3 regions of the Frateuria sp. GZRe14 genome follow, and region 1 is predicted to be linked to each of the others. Evidence: predicted binding sites of a transcription regulator. Region 1 holds the regulator's gene; each other region holds the start of a gene.
The links. Region 1 encodes FliA, which starts transcription of late flagellar genes. Its sites were predicted from a motif close to TAAAGTTTNNCNNNCNNNGGCCGATAA; they were not measured.
Positions count from the first base shown of each region.

Region 2: a site for FliA is predicted at 4,751-4,777, ahead of ACFWZ1_RS06745 (HDOD domain-containing protein). Genes of this name have one in related genera too.
Region 3: a site for FliA is predicted at 4,841-4,867, ahead of ACFWZ1_RS13100 (GGDEF domain-containing protein). Genes of this name have one in related genera too.

Region 1 is NZ_JBHZGJ010000001.1:986,480-993,614, forward strand. Features, by position in the region: gene flhA (flagellar biosynthesis protein FlhA) at 1-1,165, shown strand, start outside; gene flhF (flagellar biosynthesis protein FlhF) at 1,277-2,698, shown strand; gene ACFWZ1_RS04415 (MinD/ParA family protein) at 2,695-3,639, shown strand; gene ACFWZ1_RS04420 (RNA polymerase sigma factor FliA) at 3,641-4,447, shown strand; gene ACFWZ1_RS04425 (chemotaxis response regulator CheY) at 4,495-4,902, shown strand; gene ACFWZ1_RS04430 (protein phosphatase CheZ) at 4,899-5,540, shown strand; gene ACFWZ1_RS04435 (chemotaxis protein CheA) at 5,556-7,135, shown strand, end outside.
Region 2 is NZ_JBHZGJ010000001.1:1,475,527-1,482,661, forward strand. Features, by position in the region: gene ACFWZ1_RS06715 (hypothetical protein) at 117-386, opposite strand; gene ACFWZ1_RS06720 (CBS domain-containing protein) at 412-831, opposite strand; gene ACFWZ1_RS06725 (hypothetical protein) at 1,006-1,503, opposite strand; gene ACFWZ1_RS06730 (oxidoreductase-like domain-containing protein) at 1,626-1,808, shown strand; gene ACFWZ1_RS06735 (FAD-dependent oxidoreductase) at 1,870-2,982, shown strand; gene ACFWZ1_RS06740 (hypothetical protein) at 3,173-3,691, shown strand; gene ACFWZ1_RS06745 (HDOD domain-containing protein) at 3,699-4,709, opposite strand; gene ACFWZ1_RS06750 (LLM class flavin-dependent oxidoreductase) at 4,898-5,890, shown strand; gene ACFWZ1_RS06755 (hypothetical protein) at 6,009-6,401, opposite strand; gene ACFWZ1_RS06760 (hypothetical protein) at 6,449-6,799, opposite strand; gene ACFWZ1_RS06765 (di-trans,poly-cis-decaprenylcistransferase) at 6,858-7,135, opposite strand, start outside.
Region 3 is NZ_JBHZGJ010000001.1:2,861,868-2,869,002, reverse strand. Features, by position in the region: gene ACFWZ1_RS13120 (amino acid permease) at 1-138, opposite strand, end outside; gene ACFWZ1_RS13115 (aromatic ring-hydroxylating oxygenase subunit alpha) at 135-1,214, opposite strand; gene ACFWZ1_RS13110 (S10 family peptidase) at 1,274-2,764, opposite strand; gene ACFWZ1_RS13105 (3'-5' exonuclease) at 2,907-4,781, opposite strand; gene ACFWZ1_RS13100 (GGDEF domain-containing protein) at 4,961-6,154, shown strand; gene ACFWZ1_RS13095 (OsmC family protein) at 6,196-6,621, opposite strand; gene ACFWZ1_RS13090 (GNAT family N-acetyltransferase) at 6,764-7,039, shown strand; gene ACFWZ1_RS13085 (DUF1345 domain-containing protein) at 7,113-7,135, shown strand, end outside.

The sequences.
Region 1 (7,135 bases):
GCTGCTGGGCGGCTGCTGCGGCGGCGCGGCGTACCTGATGATCAAGCGCGAGCGCGAGACGAAGGAAAAGCTGGCCGAGGCGATCGCCGAACCGGCTGCCGCGCCTGCCGTTCCCCCCGAGCGCATGGAGCTCAACTGGGACGACGTCGCCAGCGTCGATCCGCTGGGCCTGGAAGTGGGCTACCGGCTGATCCCGCTGGTGGACACCCACCAGGGCGGCGAGCTAATGGGGCGGATCAAGTCGGTCCGCCGCAAGCTCTCGCAGGAATTCGGCTTCCTGGTGCCGGCGGTGCACATCCGCGACAACCTGGACCTGGGGCCCAACACCTACCGCGTCACCCTGATGGGCGTGCCGATGGGTGAGGCCGAAGTGCACAGCGAGCGCCTGATGGCGATCAACCCCGGCCGTGTGCACGGTCCGCTGCAGGGCATCCAGACCAAGGACCCGGCGTTCGGCCTGGAAGCGGTGTGGATCGAGCAGGGCCAGCGCGAGATGGCGCAGAGCCTGGGCTACACCGTGGTCGATCCGGCCACCGTGGTGGCCACGCACCTGTCGCACATCCTACAGACCCACGCGCACGAACTGATCAGCCACCAGGACGTGCAGCAGTTGCTGGACCGCCTGGCGCAAACCGCGCCCAAGCTAGTCGAAGACCTCGTGCCCAAGCGCATGGCGCTGGGCGTAGTGGTCAAGGTGCTGCAGAACCTGCTCGCCGAGCGCGTGCCGATCCGCAACATGCGCACCATCGTCGAAACCTTGGCGGAGCACGCGGGCCAGAGTCAGGATCCCGGCATGCTCACCGCCGCCGTCCGCGTCGCGCTGGGCCGCCAGATCGTGCAGGAGATCACGGGGCTGGGCACCGAGGTGCCGGTCATCACGCTGGCGCCGGAGCTCGAGCAGATCCTCATGAACTCGCTCTCCGGCGGTGGCGTGGCTGGCGCGGCGGTCGAACCGGGCCTGGCCGACCGGCTGCAGCAGAGCGTCGCCGACGCCGCGCGCCGCCAGGAAATGAGCGGCGAAGCGGCGGTGTTGCTGGTCGCGCCGCAGCTTCGTCCGTGGCTCGCGCGCTTCACCCGCCACGTGGCACAGAACCTGCACGTACTGGCCTACAACGAGGTGCCGGACAACCGCAGGGTGCGGCTGGTCCAGGCGCTGGGACGTTAAAGGCCGGGAGACGGGCATCGTGATTCGCCAGTTGCACATGCAGACAGCGCAAGGCCCTGGGGCCGCCGCGGCGATGGACACGATGGCCGCGACCCGCTTGCGGAGCAGGCAATGAAGATCAAACGTTTCGTGGCGCCGGACATGCGCCAGGCGATGCGCGAAGTACGCGAGGAGCAGGGACCCGATGCGGTGATCCTGTCCACGCGCAAGCTCGACGAAGGCATCGAGATCATCGCCGCCGTCGATTACGACGAGGCGCTGGTGCGCGAAGCCGCGCGCCATGGCGCGGCCCCCGCGCCGGCCGCCGAGCCCCCGGCGCTGCCGCCGCGTGCCGCCGCCATACCGCCGCCGCCGGTGCGCGAGGCGCGCGTCGAAACGCTGGCGCCTGCCAATCGTCCGACGCCGATCGAGATCGCCGCGAAGGCCTCGGTCGCCCCGGAGGAAAGAGAGCCGAAGCCGGTGCGTGCCGAAGTGCGCGCTCCGCACGTCTCGCCCCGCGTCCAGGCCGAGGGTCTGGTCCAGGCGAAGGCGCAACCGTCGCCGTCTCAGCCGGCGCCCGAAGCTCCTGCCGAGCCGGCGGTCCATCCGTTGATCGAGCGTGCCGCGCAGGACACGGTGCGCATGCGCGCAGAGCTTTCCAGCCTGCGCGAGATGCTCGAGATGCAGCTCTCCAGCCTCGCCTGGAACGACATGGAACGCCGCCAGCCGATGCACACCCGCGTGCTGCGCGAGCTGACCCGGCTGGGCATCGACGCCGACGTCGCCCGCGCGCTGGCCGATGAACTGCCGCCGCAGATGACGCCCGAGCAGGCGCGCTACCTGCCGCTGGGCATGTTGAGCCGTGGCATCGCCGTCAGCGGCCGCGGCCGCTCGGACGAAGCCGGCGTTACCGCGCTGGTCGGCCCGACCGGCGTGGGCAAGACCACGACGCTGGCGAAACTCGCGGCCCGGGCAGTGGTGCGCCACGGCGCCTCGCAGGTCGCGCTGGTCAGTACCGACCATTACCGCATCGGCGCCGCCGCGCAACTGGAGCACTACGGTCGCCTGCTCGGCGTGCGGGTGTACCCGGCGTACGACGCGCAGAGCCTGCGCCAGGTGCTGGAACTGCTGAAGGGTTGCCACACCGTGCTGGTCGACACCGCGGGCCTGGCCGGCAACGACCCGCGGCTGAAGGAACAGCTCGAGGCGCTGGGCGAGGCCGGCGACCTGCGCGTCTGCCTGGTGTTGGCCGCCAATGCGCAGGCGCAGTCGCTGGAAGAAGCCGTGCGCGCGTACCTGCCGGCCAATCCGCACGCGGCGATCCTGACCAAACTCGACGAGGCGCCCAGCCTCGGCGGCGCACTGTCGGTGCTTATCCGCCACCGGCTGGCGCTGGACTACACCACCGACGGCCAGCGCGTGCCAGAGGACATCGCCGCCGCCGATGCACGCCTCTTGGTGTGCCGCGCCGCGCAGGCGCTCAAGGGCAATGCGCCGGCCGCCGACGAGGCGGTGCTGGCCGAGCGTTTCGGGACGATGGTGGCCCAGGCATGAGCGGAATCCTTGCAATGAATCAGGCGTGGGGCTTGAAAGACATGTTCAACGCGATCACGGGCGAGCGCGATGCCGCGCCGGCCGCACCGCACCGGCCGCACCAGGCGGCCAACGCAGGCGCACCGCGCCGCCGCTGCCGCGCGATCGCGGTCGCCGGCGGCAAGGGCGGCGTCGGCAAGACCACCGTGGCGGTCAACCTCGGGATGAGCCTGGCGATGGCCGGGCGCGAGGTGATGCTGCTGGATGCCGACATGGGCCTGGCCAATGTCGACGTACTGCTCGGCCTGGCGCCCTCGCGCCACCTGGGCCACCTGCTGGACGGCACGGCCACGCTGGAGGAGCTGCTGCTTGACGCCCCGCACGGGCTCAAGGTCATCCCCGGCGGGTCCGGTGCGCGGCGCCTGGCGCAGCTGGGCAACGGCGAGCATGCCGCGGTGATCCGCGCGTTCGACGAGCTGCCCCGTCCGCCGGACTACCTGCTGGTCGATACCGCCGCGGGCCTGTCGGACAACGTGGCGATGTTCGCCGCGGCGGCCGATGACGTCGTGCTGGTGGTCTGCGACGAGCCGGCCTCGCTCACCGACGCCTACGCACTGATCAAGGTCCTCTCCCGCGACTTTGGCGTGCGCCGCTTCCGCTTCGTCGCCAACATGGTGCGCAACCTGGGCGAGGCCCGCGCGCTGCACCAGAAGCTGGCCAAGGTCAGCGACCGCTTCCTGGACGTGGTGCTGGATTTCTTCGGGTTCGTGCCGCAGGACGAGCGGCTCAAGCAGGCCATCCGGCGCCAGAACGCGGTGGTGGACATGTGGCCGGCGGCGCGTTCGTCGCAGGCATTCAAGCAATTGGCAGGTGCGGTCGATAACTGGGAGGAACCCGCGCGCGCGGGCCTGGACCGCATCGCATTCTTCGGTGGCCAGGCCGTGACGGCGTCGGGGTGGTGAGATGAGCGTGGCATCGGAATATCTCCAGCTGCAAAAACAGAGTGCAGATGAGTTGGTGCGCCAGCACGCGCCACTGGTGCGTCGTATTGCCTATCACCTGATGGGCCGCCTTCCCCCCAGCGTGGACGTGGGCGACCTGATCCAGTCCGGCATGATCGGCCTGCTCGAGGCCGCGCGGCACTACGCCACCGACCGCGCCGCCAGCTTCGAGACCTACGCCGGCATCCGCATCCGCGGCGCCATGCTCGACGAGCTGCGCAAGACCGACTGGACCCCCCGCTCGGTGCACCGCAAGGTGCGCGAAGTGGCCGAGGTGGTGCGCCAGATCGAGATCGAGACCGGCGCCGACGCCGAGGATGCCGAAGTCATCAAGCGCCTCGGCGTGAGCGCGGAGGACTACCACCAGATTCTCGCCGACGCCGCCAGCGCGCGCCTGCTCAGCCTCACCGCGCCGGACGACGGCGACGGCGCGCCAGCCTTCGACGTGGTCGACCAGGGCACCCTGGGGCCGGCCGAGAGCATCGAGCAGGACGGCCTGCGCCAGGCGTTGATCGACGGCATCTCCGGCCTGCCCGAGCGCGAGCAGCTGGTCATGTCGCTGTACTACGAGCAGGAATTGAACCTGAAGGAAATCGGCGCCGTGCTCGGCGTGACCGAGTCGCGCGTGTGCCAGATCCACGGCCAGGCGATCGTGCGGCTGCGTGCGCGCATGGGCGACTGGCGCGACGACGTGCAGGGGGAGTCGGAAACCGGCGCCCGCAAAGGCAAGGGCCGCCGCGCTTCATCCGATCGTTCCGTTTCCCGCTGACCCCTCCGACTTCCGATCCGAATCCCGATTTCCTACCAGAGGAACCAATGGACAAGAACATGAAAATCCTCGTGGTGGACGACTTCTCCACCATGCGGCGCATCGTCAGGAACCTGCTGGTGGAGCTGGGTTTCACCAACACGCTGATCCAGGAAGCCGACGACGGCAACAACGCGCTGACCATGCTGAAAAGCCAGCCGTTCGACATGGTCGTGACCGACTGGAACATGCCCAACATGACCGGCATCGACCTGTTGCGCGCGATCCGCGCCGAACCCTCGCTCAAGGGCCTGCCGGTGCTGATGGTTACCGCCGAGAACAACCGCGACCAGATCATCGCTGCGGCCCAGGCGGGCGTGAACGGCTACATCGTCAAGCCGTTCAACGCGGTCACGCTGAAGGAGAAGCTCACCAAGATCTTCGAGCGCCTGGCCGCCGCGGGAGCCAGCGCATGAGCGCCGTGCTTTCCACCTTCGACGAAACCGCGCTGCCGCAAGAGCTGCAGGACCTGCTCAACAGCGAAGATGGCGCGGCCTTCGAGCACGCGCTCGATGCGCTGGTGCGCCAGCGCGAGCAGCATCTGTTCCGGGCGCTGGGCCTGCTCGCGCGCGACCTGCATGGCGCGGTCAGCCGGCTCGGCAACGACTTGGCGCACGAAGGTGTGCCGGGCAAGGTCGCCGACGTGCGCAAGCACCTGAACGACGTGCTGGAGATGAGCGCCCAGGCGGCCCATCGCAGCATCGATTTCGCCGAACGCATGAGCCCCGAGGCCGACGCGCTGGCACAGAGCGCCGAGCAGGTGCTCGCCTCGGCGGCACCATGCGACCCGGTCGCGGACCTGGCGCGCCAGGCCGGCAACTTCGCAGGCGCATGCCGCGAGGGCCTCAACGACATGGTGATGGCGCAGTCCTGGCAGGATCTGTCCGGCCAGCGCATCAAGAAGGTGGTCAACTTCATCGAGTCGGTGGAGTCCTCGCTGCTGGAGCTGGTCCGCCTGACCGGTGCATTGTCCGGCCGCGAGCCGCCGCCGGTGGTGGAGAAGATCTCCGGCCAGGACGAGGCGGACCGCCTGCTCAGCGAATTCGGTTTCTAAGGGAGTCCCAGGCGAATGGATCCCTCGCTCGACGCCGAACTGCGCGACGATTTCCTGGTCGAGGCCGGGGAGCTGGTCGAGCGCCTGTCGGAACAACTGGTCGAGCTGGAAGCCAGCCCGCGCGATGCCGAGCTGCTGAACGCGGTGTTCCGCGCCTTCCATACGGTCAAGGGTGGCGCGGGCTTCCTCGCCATCGAGCCGATGGTGCAGCTGTGCCATCACGCCGAGGACCTGCTCAACGTCGCCCGCAACGGCGCGCTGGTGCTGGATTCGGCGAGGATGGACGCACTGCTCGAAGCGCTGGACCTGCTCAACGCGATGATGGATGCGCTGCGGGGCGGCACCTCGATGGCCATGCCGCCGCCTGCGCTGCTCAAGCGGCTGACGCCAGGCGCCGCGGTGCCCGCGCCGCCGCCGGTCGCCGCGCCCGTGGCCGCACCGCCGGCGGACGGCAGCATCGACGACAGCGAATTCGAAGCCCTGCTGGACAGCCTGTACGGCACCGCCGCGCCGGGCACCGTCGCACCGGCGCCGGCCGCGCCGTCACCGTCCAACATCAGCGACGACGAATTCGAGGCGCTGCTGGACAACCTGCATGGCACAGCGGCGCCCGGCGCCAGCGTCGCGCCGACAGCCAGCACCACCATCGGCGACGACGAGTTCGAGGCACTGCTCGACAACCTGCACGGCAAGGGCGGTACTCCCGGCGCGGCGCCGGTTCCGGCTCCGGCTCCTGCTCCGGCGCCCGCTCCGGCACCGGCCCGCGCGACCGCGCCGGCCGAGACCAGCGTGCGCGTGGACACTGGCCGGCTGGATGCACTGGTCAATCGCGCCGGCGAACTGGTGCTGGTCCGCAACCGCCTGCAGAGCCTGGCCCAGAAGAGCGGCGACGACATGCTGGCGCAGGCCGCGGCCGAACTCGACCGCGTCGCCGACGAGATGCAAGGCGCGGTGCTGTCCATGCGCATGCAGCCGGTCGGTCGGCTGTTCCAGCGCTTTCCGCGCATCGTGCGCGACCTCGCCCGCCAGCTGGGCAAGGAAGTGGACCTGGTGACCGAAGGCGAGGGCACCGACCTCGATCGCAGCCTGGTCGAGGCGCTCGCCGATCCGCTGATCCACCTGTTGCGCAACGCACTGGACCACGGGCTGGAAATGCCCGAGGAACGCGTCAAGGTCGGCAAGTCGCGCCGTGGCACGGTGCGCCTGTCCGCCAGCCAGCGCGGCGAGCGCATCGTCATCGCGGTGAGCGACGACGGCCACGGCATGAACCCCGAGGTGCTCAAGCGCAAGGCGGTCGAGAAGGGCGTGATCGACGCGGCCCAGGCCGCGCGCCTGAGCGAGAACGAGTGCTACGAACTGATCTTCCGCCCGGGCTTTTCCACCGCCGCGCAGATCTCCGACATCTCCGGCCGCGGCGTCGGCATGGACGTGGTCAAGACGCGCGTGGCCGAGCTCGGCGGCACCCTGCAGGTGCGCTCGAAGCTCGGCCAGGGCAGCGAACTGCAGCTGACCGTGCCGCTGACCCTGGCGATCCTGCGCGTCCTGATGGTGCGCGTGGGCCCGCGCCTGTTCGCGCTGCCACTGTCCAACGTGGA
Region 2 (7,135 bases), 490 kb from region 1:
ATGGGCGGACACGCTGAAAGAGCCCGGCCGGGGCCAGGCTCGCCCGGTTTCGCCGATCCCGCTTCAGGCCTTCCCTGGCCCGGCCCGCATCCCTGCCCGTACGTCCGGGCTTGCGCTCAGTCGGCGCCACCCGAGGAGTTCGGCGTGGTCGAGGTCGGCGGCGGCATCGCCGTCGACGAGGCCGGTGGCATGGTGGCCGGGGGCGTCATCGCGGTGGATGCAGGGGGCGGTGTCATCGGCGTGGTCGGCTGGGTGGGCGTCATCGCCGGCGCGGTCGACGGGGCGGCTGCGCCCGGCTCGGCGTTGTCGTTGGTGCCGTGGTTGCAGGCGGCCAGCGCGAACGTGGAAGCCAGCAGCAGGCTCCAGCACAACAGGCGGGTCTTCATGGGCATGCTCCTCCGATAAATTCGGTCAGTGCGGCTGGGATACGGCGCGGGTGACTTCCTGCTGCAGCGAACGGGCGTCGGTGCGCTCCAGGTCCGCCAGCGAGACGATGCCGCAGAGGGCACCCTTGGCGTCGACCACCGGCACCCGCCGGATCTGCTGGCGTTCCATCAGCTTGGCGCAGTCCTGCAGGCTCGCGTCCTCCTTGATCACGATCGGCGGCGCGGTCATGCAGTCCTGCACGCGCACGTCCAGCGGATTGCGGCCGGCGGCGAGCGTGCGCACGACGATGTCGCGGTCGGTGATCACCCCGATCGGGTGGCGGTCCAGGTCGACTACCGGGATCTCGCCGACGTCCTCGTCGCGCATGGCGCGGGCGACTTCATCCAGCGGCGAGGTGGCCAGGCAGAATTTCGGATTGCGGGTCATCACGCGGTCGAGATCCATGGGTACTCCGGGCGGCGGCGAACGGGGACGGATGGATGTTCCTCGCGCCCGGTTGAATGCGGTGTGCGCGGACCATGAAGGGGGCGTTTAATGGCCGTCTTGCCGTTGCTCCTGTTCCTTTCCCGAAGGGAGCGGATCTGTCCTTCCCGCAGGCAGACGGACTGGGTGCGCGCGCTAGCTCAGCGCCGTCGGCTCATCGAACGGCAGTGGCGTGCCGCCTGCGCGAGCGAGTGCCGGCTCGGCGCGCACCAGCTGTTCCTTGTCGCCGTCCAGCACCACCAGGACGCGGCCGGCCTCGATCTCCTCCTCGAATTTGCGCCGCACCGGGTCGGGCACGGAGGCGCCTACCAGCGCACCGGTCCAGCCACCGGTCAGCGCGCCGGCGACGGTCAGCCCGGCCACGCCCGCCACGGTGATGCCCACGGGCGGGATCGCCACGGCCACCAGCCCGGCCAGCAGGCCGACCGCGCCACCGCCGACCACGCCGCGCAGCGCAGCAGGATAGAAATCGCTTCCGGCTTCCTTGTGCTGCTCCGGTGTCGCCTCGAGTTCAATGTCGGAGCGGGCGATCAGCGAGATGTCCTCCTCGGGCACGCCTGCGGCGCGCGCGGCCTGCATGACGGTCCTGGCGGCCTCGACATTGGGTGTGCTGAACACATGGCGGGTTTTCATGGCGCTCCTCGCGAAGGGAATGGCGGGCGCGGGGACGGCCCATCGTCATCCTTGTGGAGCGCGGGTTCGCGGGGCGTCGGCTGCGGGTGTCCATGGCGTGAGCGCGGCCGTACCATCGGGCCATGGAGCTTCCATTCCCGTCCGACGATCCGCCACCGGTTCGCCCCAGCGAACCCGATCCGGCCGACTGCTGCGGCGAGGGCTGCGTGCATTGCGTGCTCGATCGCTACGACGAGGCGCTGGAGCGCTACCGCGCCGCGCTCGCAGCCTGGCAGTCGCGCCATCCGGAGGTTCCTCGGCCCTGATGCGATGTCGCCCTGATGCCGACGTCGATCCTGTTAGTCTCCGGGCATGCCGTCGAACACCATGCCCGTGATGATCGCCGGCGCCGGTCCGACTGGACTGGCGGCCGCGTTGTTGCTTGCCCGACGCGGCGTTCCCGTGCGCATCGTCGACAAGGCGGCGGCGCCCAGCCTTCATTCCAAGGCATTGGCCGTCAATCCGCGCACGCAGGATCTGCTGGAAGACACCGGCGTGACCGCGCGCATGCTGGCCGAAGGCTGGGCCGTGCAGGGACTGTCGCTGCACCAGAGCGGGCACGAGGACGTCGCCGTGCCGGTCTCGCCCCTGCTCGACACCGAGCGCTCGCTGATCTCGCTGCCCCAGTCGCGCACGGAAGCCCTGCTGGCCGACGCGTTGCGGGCGCAGGGCGTCACCGTCGAGCGCGGGGTGAAACTCGACACGCTGGCGCAAGGCGAGGACGGCGTCACGATCCACCTGGTGCATGCCGACGGCAGCGTCGAACCCACGCAGGCGCCGCTGCTGTACGGCGCCGACGGCGCGCACAGCACGGTGCGCCAGGCACTTGGGCTGGCCTTCCCTGGCGACGAACTGCCCGAGCCCTGGCAACTGTGGGACCTGCACCTGGCGACGCCGCTTGACCCGGATCGGGTACATCTGTTCCTGCTGCCGGACGGCTTCCTGTTCGCGCTGCGCGTGCGCGAGGACATCTGGCGCGTTATCGGCAACAGCCGTGCGCCGTTGGACGCGCTGCCCCCCGGCACGGTGTGCGGTGACGTGCTGTGGCAGTCCCACTTCCACATCGCGCATCGCGTGGCCGAGCGTGCCGGCGTGGGACGCGTGCTGCTGGGTGGCGATGCGGCGCACATCCACTCGCCGCTTGGGGCGCGCGGCATGAATCTGGGGATCGAGGATGCCTACGTGTTCGCCGACTGCGCGGCCGACGCGCTCAATGGCCGCCTCTCGCGCCTGGCGAGCTACGCGCAGTTGCGACATCCGGTGCATCGGCAGGTGGTCCGGCGCGTGGGTGCACTGACCCATCTGATGCAGGGCCGCCCCTCGACCCTGCGCGAACTGCGCGACGTCCTGGTGCCGCGACTGGTGCGTTTCGGACCCGCGCGGCGCCAGTTCCTGCGTGTGGCCGGTGGCCTGGATCACCCCGTCCGCACGCGCGGATAGGGCGGGCAGTGTAGGGTGGACGCCAGCCCACCCGCGTTTCGCACGTGACGCCGGTGGGCCGCCTGCGCCGGCGACTGCAGCGATCGGACGTCCGAACGTGCACTGGCTCGCGTTTGCCATGCCGTTGCGTTGATCGCGCATCGGAGCGCCTGTAGATTCGTTCAGGCCATTCGCTCTCGGGGGAGTTCGTATGAAGAAGTTTGCATGGATAGCCGGCGGTGCCTTGCTGCTGGCCGCATGTGGGGGTTCGCAGGACACGCGCGTGCCAGTGGCGCTGGGCAACCTGGTGACGCCGGCCTCGGCGCCGTGGCTGCAGGTCGAGCAGGATCAACAGGACGTCGAGGTTCGCGGCCTGGAGGATTCACTCACGCTCAAGCCCACGCCGCCGGTGTCCGAGGTGCTGCAGGCGCGTCTGCGCCATGCGCTGGAGCCGGCCTATTTCACCGATCTGGTGGTGCATTGCGAGCAGGTCTTCGCCGAGATGCGCGTGGACACCGAGGCCACGCCGGCCAACGTCACGCTCGAGCTGGGCACGCACTGCGCCATCAATGCACGCGGCCTGGGTTCGGACAAGACCTATCACGTCTCGCCGTCCATGCCCGCGCCGGCCCGGGGCGATTACGCCAAGGCGCTGGCCGCCCTGCTGGCCACCGGCGCCGACGACATTGCGCGGCAGTTGCGCGCGGACGTGGGATCCACGCCGCACTGATGCCCTTTCAGTCCTGTGTCGGCATGAACTGCCGGCGCAGGTCCAACTGCCCGCGCCGCATCACCGGCGTGGGGAAGCTGTCCGGCCAGGTGGCGCTGTAGTCCAGTTCGGCGTCCAGCAGGTCGCGCTCCACCAGCAGCTGCACCATCGCCAGCGGATCGGCGCAGGCCAGCACCTTGCCCAGCGACGAGGCCGGCGCCTGCGGTGCGTTGACGCGTTCGACCAGTGCTTCGATCACGTTGGCCGGCATCTCCCAGTGCCGCACCGCGCGCAGCGACAACCGCGCGCCGATGCGCATGCAGCCCGCCAGGAACACGGGCGAGAACGGCCCCAGCGACGGCGGCGCCTCCTGGTCCAGCAGGCGCACGATCGCGCCGGTGCCGGTATGACAGACCATTCCGGCCAGGAACGCCTCGAACGGATCGCAGCCCCCATGCCGGCCGAGGAAGGCGGCGGCATGCGCGCAGCGCTCGGCGTGCTCCCACAGCCATGGCCCGGCCATATGCCCGCGCATGCCCGCGCTGGCCTGCAGGATCGGCTTCATCACGTGCAATGTGGCGACCCGGCGCAGGGCATCGCGCCCGAGCAGGACCACGGCGTGCTGCAGGCTGTGGATCGGCTGCGCCGAACGGAAGTGCGCGCTGCCGGCCACGCGCATCACTTCGCCCACGAGCACCGGATCGCGGCCGATCAGCGCGGCCAGCTGCGATCCGGCCAGGTTGTCGTTCCTCAACGCGCGCAGCAGCTGTGGCAGCACGCTGGGCAGGCGCGGCAGCCCGCTGACGTCGAAGCGCTCGCCGATCGCCTCCAGCCGCCGCAACGTGGCCTGCTCGGGGCCGCTGGCCGTATCGCTGACGGCCGCTGGAAGGCCCAGCACGAAACGATGGAAACGGTCCTCCACCACCGCCAGCGGTGGCGCCATCTCGCACACGGGCGCGTCGGCCACCACCGTCACGATCGGCGGGGCGGGGGCAGGGCGGCTCGGAACTTTCCTCGCGGCGAAAAGACGCCGCCACATGGCGATCATCCGGATGCAGGTTCCATGGCGTGCTCCGCGCTGTATCGGCAGTCCGGCGGGGAAATGTAGCCGTCCCAAAACCCCGTTCGCGCCGAGCGCAGCCGGAGCCGGAGCCCCGCCCCGCGCGGACACTGGCAATGGCCGCCCCGCGGCCCCACATCCAGGGAACTCCGCGCAGGACCTCCCGCATGATCCCCTTCTCGATACTCGACCTGGCCCCCATCACCGAAGGCAGCGACGCAAGCGCCGCCTTCCGCAACACGCTGGACCTGGCCAGATTGGGCGAGCAACTGGGCTACCGGCGTTACTGGCTGGCCGAGCACCACAACATGCCCGGCATCGCCAGCGCCGCCACGGCAGTACTGATCGGCCACGTCGCCGGTGGCACCTCGACCATCCGCGTGGGCGCCGGCGGCGTGATGTTGCCCAACCATGCGCCACTGCAGGTGGCCGAGCAGTTCGGCACGCTGGCCGCGCTGTACCCGGGCCGCATCGACCTGGGACTGGGCCGTGCCCCGGGAACCGACCAGGCGACGATGCGTGCGCTGCGCCGCTACGGCGACGCGGCGGAAACCTTCCCCGACGACGTGCTCGAACTGCTGCACTACTTCGAACCGGCCAGTCCCGGCCAGGCGGTGCGCGCGGTTCCCGGCGCGGGCCTGGACGTGCCGGTCTGGCTGCTGGGCTCCAGCCTGTTCAGTGCGCGCCTGGCCGCGGCGCTGGGGCTGCCCTTCGCCTTCGCCTCGCATTTCGCGCCCGATGCGATGGACACCGCGCTGTCGATCTACCGCCGCGAATTCCGCCCGTCGCCGCGGCTCGCGCAGCCATACGCCATGCTCGGGCTCAACGTCGTCGCGGCGGACACCGATGCCGAGGCACGCCGCCTGTTCACCACGCAACAACAGAGTTTCATCAACCTGCGCCGCGGCCGGCCAGGGCTGGTACCTGCGCCCATCGACGACATCGAGAGCTACTGGACGCCTACCGAAAGGCTCGGCGTCGAACGCGCGCTCGCGTGCGCCGTGGTCGGTGGCCCCGCCGCCGTGCAAAAGGGCCTGGCCGACTTCATCGCCCGCCACCAACCCGACGAGCTGATGCTGACCGCCAACATCTTCGATCACAACCTGCGGCGGCGCTCCTTCGAACTGGCGATGCAGGCCCGCGAGCACCTCGCCACCTGATCGCTCCCTGGAGGAGCGCACCTGCGCGCGACCGCGAGCCACACCACGCGATCGCATTCCATCTTTGCAGGAGCTCACCTGTACGCGACCGCGAGTCCCCGCGATCGCGCCCCGCGCCTCAAACCCTGCCGCGCTCCGGCTCGCCCCGTGCCGCCTGCGCGAACATCCACGCCGATCCCCCGAACAACGCCACGAAGAAGCCGTTCAACAGCACGATCTCCGCTGGCCCGCTCCAGGGAAGCCCCAGCCCCTCGACCAGCGCGAACGCACCGATCAGCGCCTGCGCAAACGCCATCGCCGCGAGCGCCCGCGCCATCCCCCTGGGGTGCAGACGCGCGATGGCCGCGCCGATGACGCCGATGGCCACCACTCCGAAATACATTCGGTTGGCCGGATCGCCATCGGCCCCGATGATGCCGACCCCCAGGCTGAGCCATACCAGGAGAATCGTCGCCACCAATGCCACGCAGGCGGCCGAACGGAACGTGCTGAGGTGAACAGGTGCGCGCATGAAGTGCCTCCGCTGGGAGCTGTCCGTTTTGCTTCTTCCACGCAAGGTCAGGCGTGCTCGCCCAGCAACCCGCGTGCGATGAACTGGGCGAGGGTGGTGGCGAATGCCAGGCCGATCAGGAAAAGAACCCACCGCATCCGAAGCCACGGTGCGCGCAGCGTGGACCACTGCGCGGTCAGGTCGACCGGATAGGCGGCGCAGTAGGCCACGTTCGCCATGACCGCGAGCAGGAACAGCTGCAGGAACAGGTCGAGCGAAACCACGCGCCCGAAAGCGGCGGCATTCGCGACGAAAATGGTCGCGACGACCACCAGCAATACCAGGTTGTAGACGATCCGGTGGCGCTCCCAGTAACGAATGGCGTCGCCGATGACCTCGTGCATGTCCTGATGTTCCATGGATGCAACCTCGCTTTGGGTTGAACGACAGGGCAGAGTCGCCCGTTGATCGGAGGGCTCATCGGGTGGCTGTCTTGCGTTCCGGCTCCGTCACGCACGCCTCGGGCAGGCTGCCGAACCGGCGATTGCGCCGATGGAACGTCTCGACCGCGTCGGCAAGGTCGCCCCCGGTGAAATCCGGCCACAGCACGCTGGAGAAGAGCAGCTCCGCATAGGCGCACTCCCACAGCAGGAAATCGCTTAGCCGTTGCTCGCGTCCGGTGCGGACCAGCAGATCCACGTCCGGCGTGCACGGGTCGCCGTGCTGCGAACGCGCAAGCAGCTGGCGGAACTGCT
Region 3 (7,135 bases), 1.9 Mb from region 1:
CAGCAAGCTCGCCGCGCCGTACGGCGCCAGCGCCGCGGGCAGCAGGAACACGCCCGAGCCGATCATGTTGCCGACCACCAGGGCGATCAGCGCCAGCTGGCCGAGCGGTCGTGAAGCCGCGGCGGAGGGGTTGCTCACGCGTGCTCGCGGTAGGCGCGGCGCAGCAGTTCGTGGAAATGGTGGACCGCGTTCTCGCGCAGCGGATTGAGGCGACCGCTTTCGTAGGAGCCGGATGCCAGCCCGCGCTGCACGTCCTCGCAGATGGTCACGTCCTCGTCCTGTACCTCGTCGCTGAAGGCGATGTCGCGCTCGCGCCGGGCGCGGCCTTCGTCGCTCGTGTCCGGGGCATAGTAGAAGTCGAATTCCACGCGGCAGCGGTCCACGCCCAGCGGCAGCACGCGGTTGGTCTGCAGCCGGCCGGGCAGGATGTTGAGCATCGTGTTGGGATAGAGGAAGTAGTACAGCGCCTCGCCACTGCCGTAGAGCTCGTCGGCGCTTTCCAGCGGGCTGAACTGGTAGGAGTACCACCCCGCGGTCTCGGTGACGTAGCTGCGGTAGTCCAGCACGCTGTTCAGGCCCGGATGGATGTGCGGCACGTGGTAGCCCTCCAGGTAGTTGTCCACGTACACCTTCCAGTTGCAGGCCACTTCCCAGCTGGCGCGGTGGTGGAATTCGAAGCCGGCCAGCGAGCGGCCTTCGCCCAGGCGCTCATCGATGCCTTCGACGAATTCGGCGAACGGCGGCGCCTCGCCAGTGGCGACGAAGACCAGGCCCTGCCACACCTGCACGCGTGCCTCGGGCAGCCGGATCGTCGAGGGATCGAAGTCGGGCGTGCGACCCATCTCCGGCGCACCGCGCAGGACCCCGTCCAGGCCGTAGGTCCAGCCGTGGTAGCGGCAGCGCAACGCGGTCGCGCCCTTGCCATCGCAACTGGCGACCGGCCCGGCGCGATGGCGGCACACGTTGTGGAAGGCGCGGAGGGTGGTCTCGTCGCTGCGCACGACGACGATCGGCAGGCCGGCGATGGCGGTGACCAGGTGGTCGCCGACGCCCGCCAGCTGCGACTGGTGGCAGACCAGCTGCCAGCTCTTCGCGAACACGGACCGGGCATCGAGCGCCGGCATGCGCGGATCGGTGTAGCAACGCGCCGAAAGCGCGCACGCGTGATCGAGCGGCTGGGCGGCGAGGAGGTCGGGCGTGAGCAGCTCGGTCATTGGCAGGGCACCGATGGTGGTTGGGATGCGCTCGTCTGGCGCACCCCAAGCTACATCAATCAGCGGGCGCCGTAGAGCGCCTTGACGTCCTTCAGCAGCGCCGCCTGGCTGTCCGGACGGGCGTAGAACATGTGGCCGCCGGGGTACTCCCTGACCTGCACGCGGGTTGGGTCGCCCATCGGCGGCATCTGGTCGACGATCAGCACCGAGGCCATGAACGGGCAGGAGAGATCGTCCCACCCGTGCGCGATCAGTACGCGCAGGCCCGGATCGTTGGCCACGGATTCGCGCAGCTGCGAGACCGAGCCCTCGATGGCGTCATCGTCCTCGTGCCACAGGCGGTTCACGTCGTAGCTGAGCGCGTTGTAGCGGCCGGAGTACTTCCAGCCCACCGTGCGGGTGACGAAGTCGACCATCGCTGTGGTGGTCGGCGCGATGATGCCGTTGAGGATCGGGTCGCCGGTGCGCTGGCGAGGCGCGTAGGGGAAGGGATCCCACGCGGTGACATTGGAGTCGTAGCGGCTGCCCAGCTTGCCCTGCGCGCGGTAGACCTCGCGCAGGTAGGCCTGCGTCTCCAGGCGCCCACCGGAGCGGCGCACGAACAGCGGGTCCAGGCCGGTCAGCTCGGTGACCTTACTGATCACCCGCTCGGTCGCCTGCGGATCGGAGCGGCCGCGCATCAGGTCGGTGGCGTATTCGCCGCGGGTGTACTCGATCACCTGCGCCATCGCTTCGGGGCTGAATTTGTGCTCGCGCTCCAGGTGCGCCGCCGCGATCGAAGGCAGGGTCAGCATCCACGGCAGCGGCGAGACGTTCTCGTCGTTGGAGGCGGCCGGGTCCAGGTAGGGCGAGACCAGCACCACGCCCTTCATCGCCACGCCGAGCTGGGTCTGCAGGTAGTCGGTGATGCGCGGACCGCGGAAGCCGCCGTAGCTCTCGCCGACCAGGTACTTGGGCGACTGCAGGCGGCCGTTCTTCACCAGCCAGTCGTAGACGATGCGCGAGAGGTACTTGATGTCGTTGTCGGTGCTGTAGAAGAGCTCGGTGGCCTTCTTGTCCTCCACCAGCGCACGGCTGAAGCCGGTGCCGACCGGGTCGATGAACACCAGGTCGGTGAAGGGCAACCAGCTGCCGGGGTTGTCGTGCAGGGTGGCCGGATCGGACGGGTTGTCGCCCTCGACGCCGAAGTCCACGCGCTTGGGGCCGATCGCGCCAAGGTTGAGGTACACCGACGAGGCGCCCGGGCCGCCGTTGAGCGCGAAGGTCACCGGACGGTCGGCGCCGCCCATGGTGTAGGCGGTGTAGACCACCTCGGCCACGGTGTTGCCCTTCTCGTCGCGCACCGGCAGCGAGCCGACGGTGACGGTGTACCTGAGCGCGCGCCCGTCGATCTGCGCGGTCTGCTGCACGTGCGCGTCGGCGGGGAAGGGCGGCAGGTGGAAGTCGTCGTGGCTGGCGTCGGCGGCAGGCTTGTCGGCAGCGAAGGCAGGGACGGTAAAGCCGGCCAGCAGCGAGGCGGCCAGCAGGGTGGCCTGGAGGGTCTTGCGCACGGTGATTCCCCTGGGGCGAAAGCCCCAGCCTAGCGGCTGCCAGCTGGGCGGGAGTGTGCCCAAAGGCATGGGAGCCCCTGTAGGAGCGCCGTTGGGCGCGACCACCATCTTCCGGTCGTGCCCAAGGCGCTCCTGCAACCGGTCAGGCCGGTAGCGCCACCAATTGGTCCTGCACCTGGTTGATCGCGTCGCGGATGCGCTTGCTGAAGACCGAATCGTCGTGGTGGATCAACAGCAGCCGCTCGGTCGCGCGGGTCATCGCCACGTAGAGCAGGCGCGCTTCCTCGGCCTCGTCCTTGCCTTCCTTGGGCAGCGAGCCCAGGCCGGGGATGATCACGAACGGGAACTCCAGGCCCTTGCTCGAATGCATGGTCACCAGCTTGACCGTGTCGCCGACGGCGAACAGCGCGCCTTTGCCGCGGCCCTCGGCCAGCCGGCCGGGAATGTCTTCGCGGGCCAGCGCCTCGGCGAGCTTCTCGCCCTCCCACTGGTTGCGGAAGATCACCGCCATGTCCGACCACGGCCGCCCGTGCGCGTGTTCATCGCGCAGCTGGGCGATCAGCACGGTGAGCTGCGCCGGTGCGGTTTCCACGCGGATCAGCTCCGGCACCGCGCCGCGGCGGCCGGCGCTCTCGGGGGCAATCAGCGGCACGCCATCGTCGTCGTCGGCGCGGGCATCGAGCAGCTCGTTGGCGAAGCCGCGCGCGACGGCCAGGATTTCCAGCGTGTTGCGGTAGTTGAGCTTGAGGATGGTGGTCCGGCCCTGTGCCTGCACGCCGAGGCTCTTCCAGCTGACCTTGCGACGGTCGGCCTTGCCATAGATGTTCTGCGCGTCGTCGTAGAGCACCAGCAGCGAGTTGGTGGCCGGGTCGATCATCTGCACGATCAGCTTGTACCAGTCCGGCTCGAAGTCGTGGCCTTCGTCGACGAGCACCGCACCGTACTGGAAGCGCGGGATCTGGCCCTTGTCGACGCCGGCGATCACCCGCTCGACCATCTGCTCGAAGAAGCCGTCCGAGCCTTTCGGCGGCAGCTCCACGTGGTAAGCCGTGAGCATCTTGTGGCACCACTTGTGGAAGTTGTAGACCTGCACCTTGTCGGCCAGGCCGCGCTCGCCGATCAGCTGCTCCAGCCGCGCGGCCAGCGTCTTGTTGTAGCAGAGGATCAATATCGGCCGGTTCATCGCGCGCGCCAGCTGCATGGCGCGGAAACCCAGGATCATGGTCTTTCCGGAGCCGGCCACACCGTGGATGATCCGGTGCTCGTCGCCCAGCGAGCGCGCCAGCTGTTCCTGCTGCGCGTCCATTACCTTGACCAGCTCGGGAATCTGCAGCGGACGCACCGCCGCCTCGGTCGGGCCGAACAGGCCGAATTGCCCGCTGCCCGGTTCCACCCGCAGTTCGGGAAACAGGTGCCAGCGCACGCGGTCGATCTGCGGCAGCGTGAGGGCCACCGGGAAGGCGTAGGGGAACATCGCCCACAGCCGCTCCTGGAAGTCCTCCGACTCGACCGATTCGTAGAACTCGTCGCGGCAGATCGCCAGGTGCGGCGGGATTACCGCGTCCAGCCCGCCATCCTCGAACTGCTTGCGGCTGATGTTGGCCAGCACCACGCCCCAGGCCCACGGCATGATGATCTTGCCGGCATGGCGATGGCCTTCCGGGAAACGCAGCGCGGGGTCGCGCTCGAGCACCACGCCGATCTCCAGCGCGTACGCACGCGCCTGCAGGAGCGGATGGTTCTCCTTCACCAGGCCGCGGTCGGTGACCAGGGTGAACTGGGTGCTGTCCGCGTGCTGGATCGTCTCGGCCTTCCAGTCCTTCACCTCCAGCACCAGCAGGCCCCGGCGCGGGTGGAATACCACGAAGTCGGGGCGGCGCTGCTTCAGGCCCACCGGCACGTCGTACCAGAGCAGGTAGTCGTCCTCCAGCTTCTGTTCCAGCCGCTGGGCGAAGCGCTTTTCGCCCGCGGTCATGCGGGGCAGGCAGCTGTTGAGGGTCGGGATCTGGGTGGCCATCCGGCATCCGTTTGGGCGTTTTGCGTGGAAAGTAACGGACTCGGCCTCGCTGTCAACGCTAAAGTCGCGCCAGCCAGCGCCGATACGACGGGCGACGACCAAGCCGGGACGCCCATCGCGGAGACGCGACATCCACGGCGGGAGCCATCGTCACGTTCGGGCGCGGGGGAGAGCCCAGCATGCCCATGCATATCGAAACGCTGTCGCTGATCAGTGCCGTCCAGTCGCTCGTGCTGGCCGTCCTGCTCTGGGCCGGCACGCATGGCGGCCCGGGCTCGGCACGCACCAGCCTGAAGCTGCGTGCGGGCGCGCTGGCGGTCGAATCGGCCGGCTGGAGCATGCTGGCGGCGCAGGTCTGGCTGCACCCGGCGCAATTGGTGCTGGGCGGCAACGCGCTCAACCTGCTGGCACAGGGCATGTCGGTCGTGGCATTGCGCATGCTGCTCGGCGCGCCGCTGCGTTGGCGAACGGCGCTGGCGATCGGCGTGATCGGCTGGCTGGGCGTGGCCTGGTTCGGCGTGGTCGAGCCGGACTACCGTGTGCGCGTGCTGTGGGGATCGGCGGCGATCATGGCCGACATCGCACTGCGCATGTGGGCGCTGCTGAGCGGCGGCCCCAGCCGCAGTTCACGGGCGCGAGTGGTGCTGCTGGTCATGTGCTCGGCCTCGGCGCTGCTGCTGGTGTGGCGCAACGGCCAGCTATGGTTCGACCTGAACCCGCCGGCCGACATCATCCAGCCGGCCCTGGTCAATTATTTCTACGTGCTGCTCTCGGGCATGCAGCCGCTGTTCCTCAGCATCGGTTTCCTGCTGCTCTACAACGAGACGCTGCAGCGCGAGCTGCACCTGCTGGCAAGGGTCGATTCGCTGACCGGCGTGAAGAACCGCCTGGCCCTGACCGAAAGCGCCACCCGGATGCTGTCCCAGGTCAACCGCGGAGGACGGCCGTTGGGCGTGCTGATGATCGACGCCGACCACTTCAAGAGCGTCAACGATCGCTTCGGCCATGGCGGCGGCGACAAGGTCCTGCTGGCACTGGTCGCCAGCATCCGGGCCACGCTGCGGGCCGGCAACGTGATCGGGCGCATCGGCGGCGAGGAATTCGTGGTGCTGGCGCCCGATACCAGCCTGGAGCAGGCGCTGGTGCTGGCCGAGCGCATCCGCGGCACGGTCGAGTCCACGCCGTTGATGGTCGACGGGCATCTGCTGCAGTTGACCGTGTCGATCGGTACCGCCGCGGCCGAGCCGGGCGAGCACGATGTGGCGGCCCTGCTGCGGCGCGCGGACGCGGCGCTGTACGCGGCCAAGCATGCCGGCCGCAACCGGGTCATGGCAGCCGATCCGGAACTGGCGGTCCGACGCCTGCTGGCCTGACTCGCGGGATGGGCCGGAGCCCATCCTGCGCATCCCGGCAGTCAGCCCTCCAGCGCGGCGTCGAGCGAAATGTCGGCGCGCAGCACCTTGGATACCGGGCATCCCTGCTTGGTCTCCTGCGCGATGCGCTGGAAGGTGTCGGCGTCGGCGCCGGGCACGCGGGCGCGGCAGTTCAAGGCAATGGTGGTGATGGCGAAACCCTCGCCCTGCTTGTCCAGCGTCACCTCGGCCCGTGTCTCGATCCGCTCCGGCGTCAGCCCGGCATTGCCCAGGCCCAGCGACAGCGCCATCGAGAAGCAGCCGGCCAGCGCCGCGCCGACCAGTTCCTCCGGATTGGTGCCGGGGCCGTCCTCGAAACGCGACTTGAAACCGAACGGCGCCTCGCGCATCACGCCGGTCTGGGTGGAGATGGTGCCCTGGCCGTCCTTCAGGCCGCCGGACCATGTGGCGGAGGCGGATTTCTTCATGGGGTTCTCCCGTTGTTCGGATGGACGAACCAGTGTGGGCCTGCTGTCATTCAGGACGCGCGAACGCGCGCCCGCGCCCGCTTCACGCGCGTTTTGCCGCCGTCAGTCGTAAGCTCGCGGCTTTCCCTTCCCGAGCATCGGCATGAGCTTCGACATCCGGCACGACCCTGCCGCGCAGCGCTTCGAAACCGTGGTGGACGGCCAGCATTGCGAGCTGGATTACCGCCTCGCCGGCAAGGTCATGACGATCACCCACACCGGCGTGCCGGGGCCTGTGGAGGGCCGTGGCATTGCCTCGGCGCTGACCCAGGCCGCGATGGAAACCGCGCGGGCCGAGGGCTGGTCGGTGATCCCCGCCTGCGCCTATGCCGCCTCGTGGCTGCGTCGGCATCCGGAGTTCGCCGACCTGCGCGCCTGATTCCGCGCCCGATCGTTGTGTCCGCCTCGCCGCATCGGCCACACTGGGTTGACGCAACGACGGCGAGAGACCGATGAGTGGTTCCGATCCCCACGG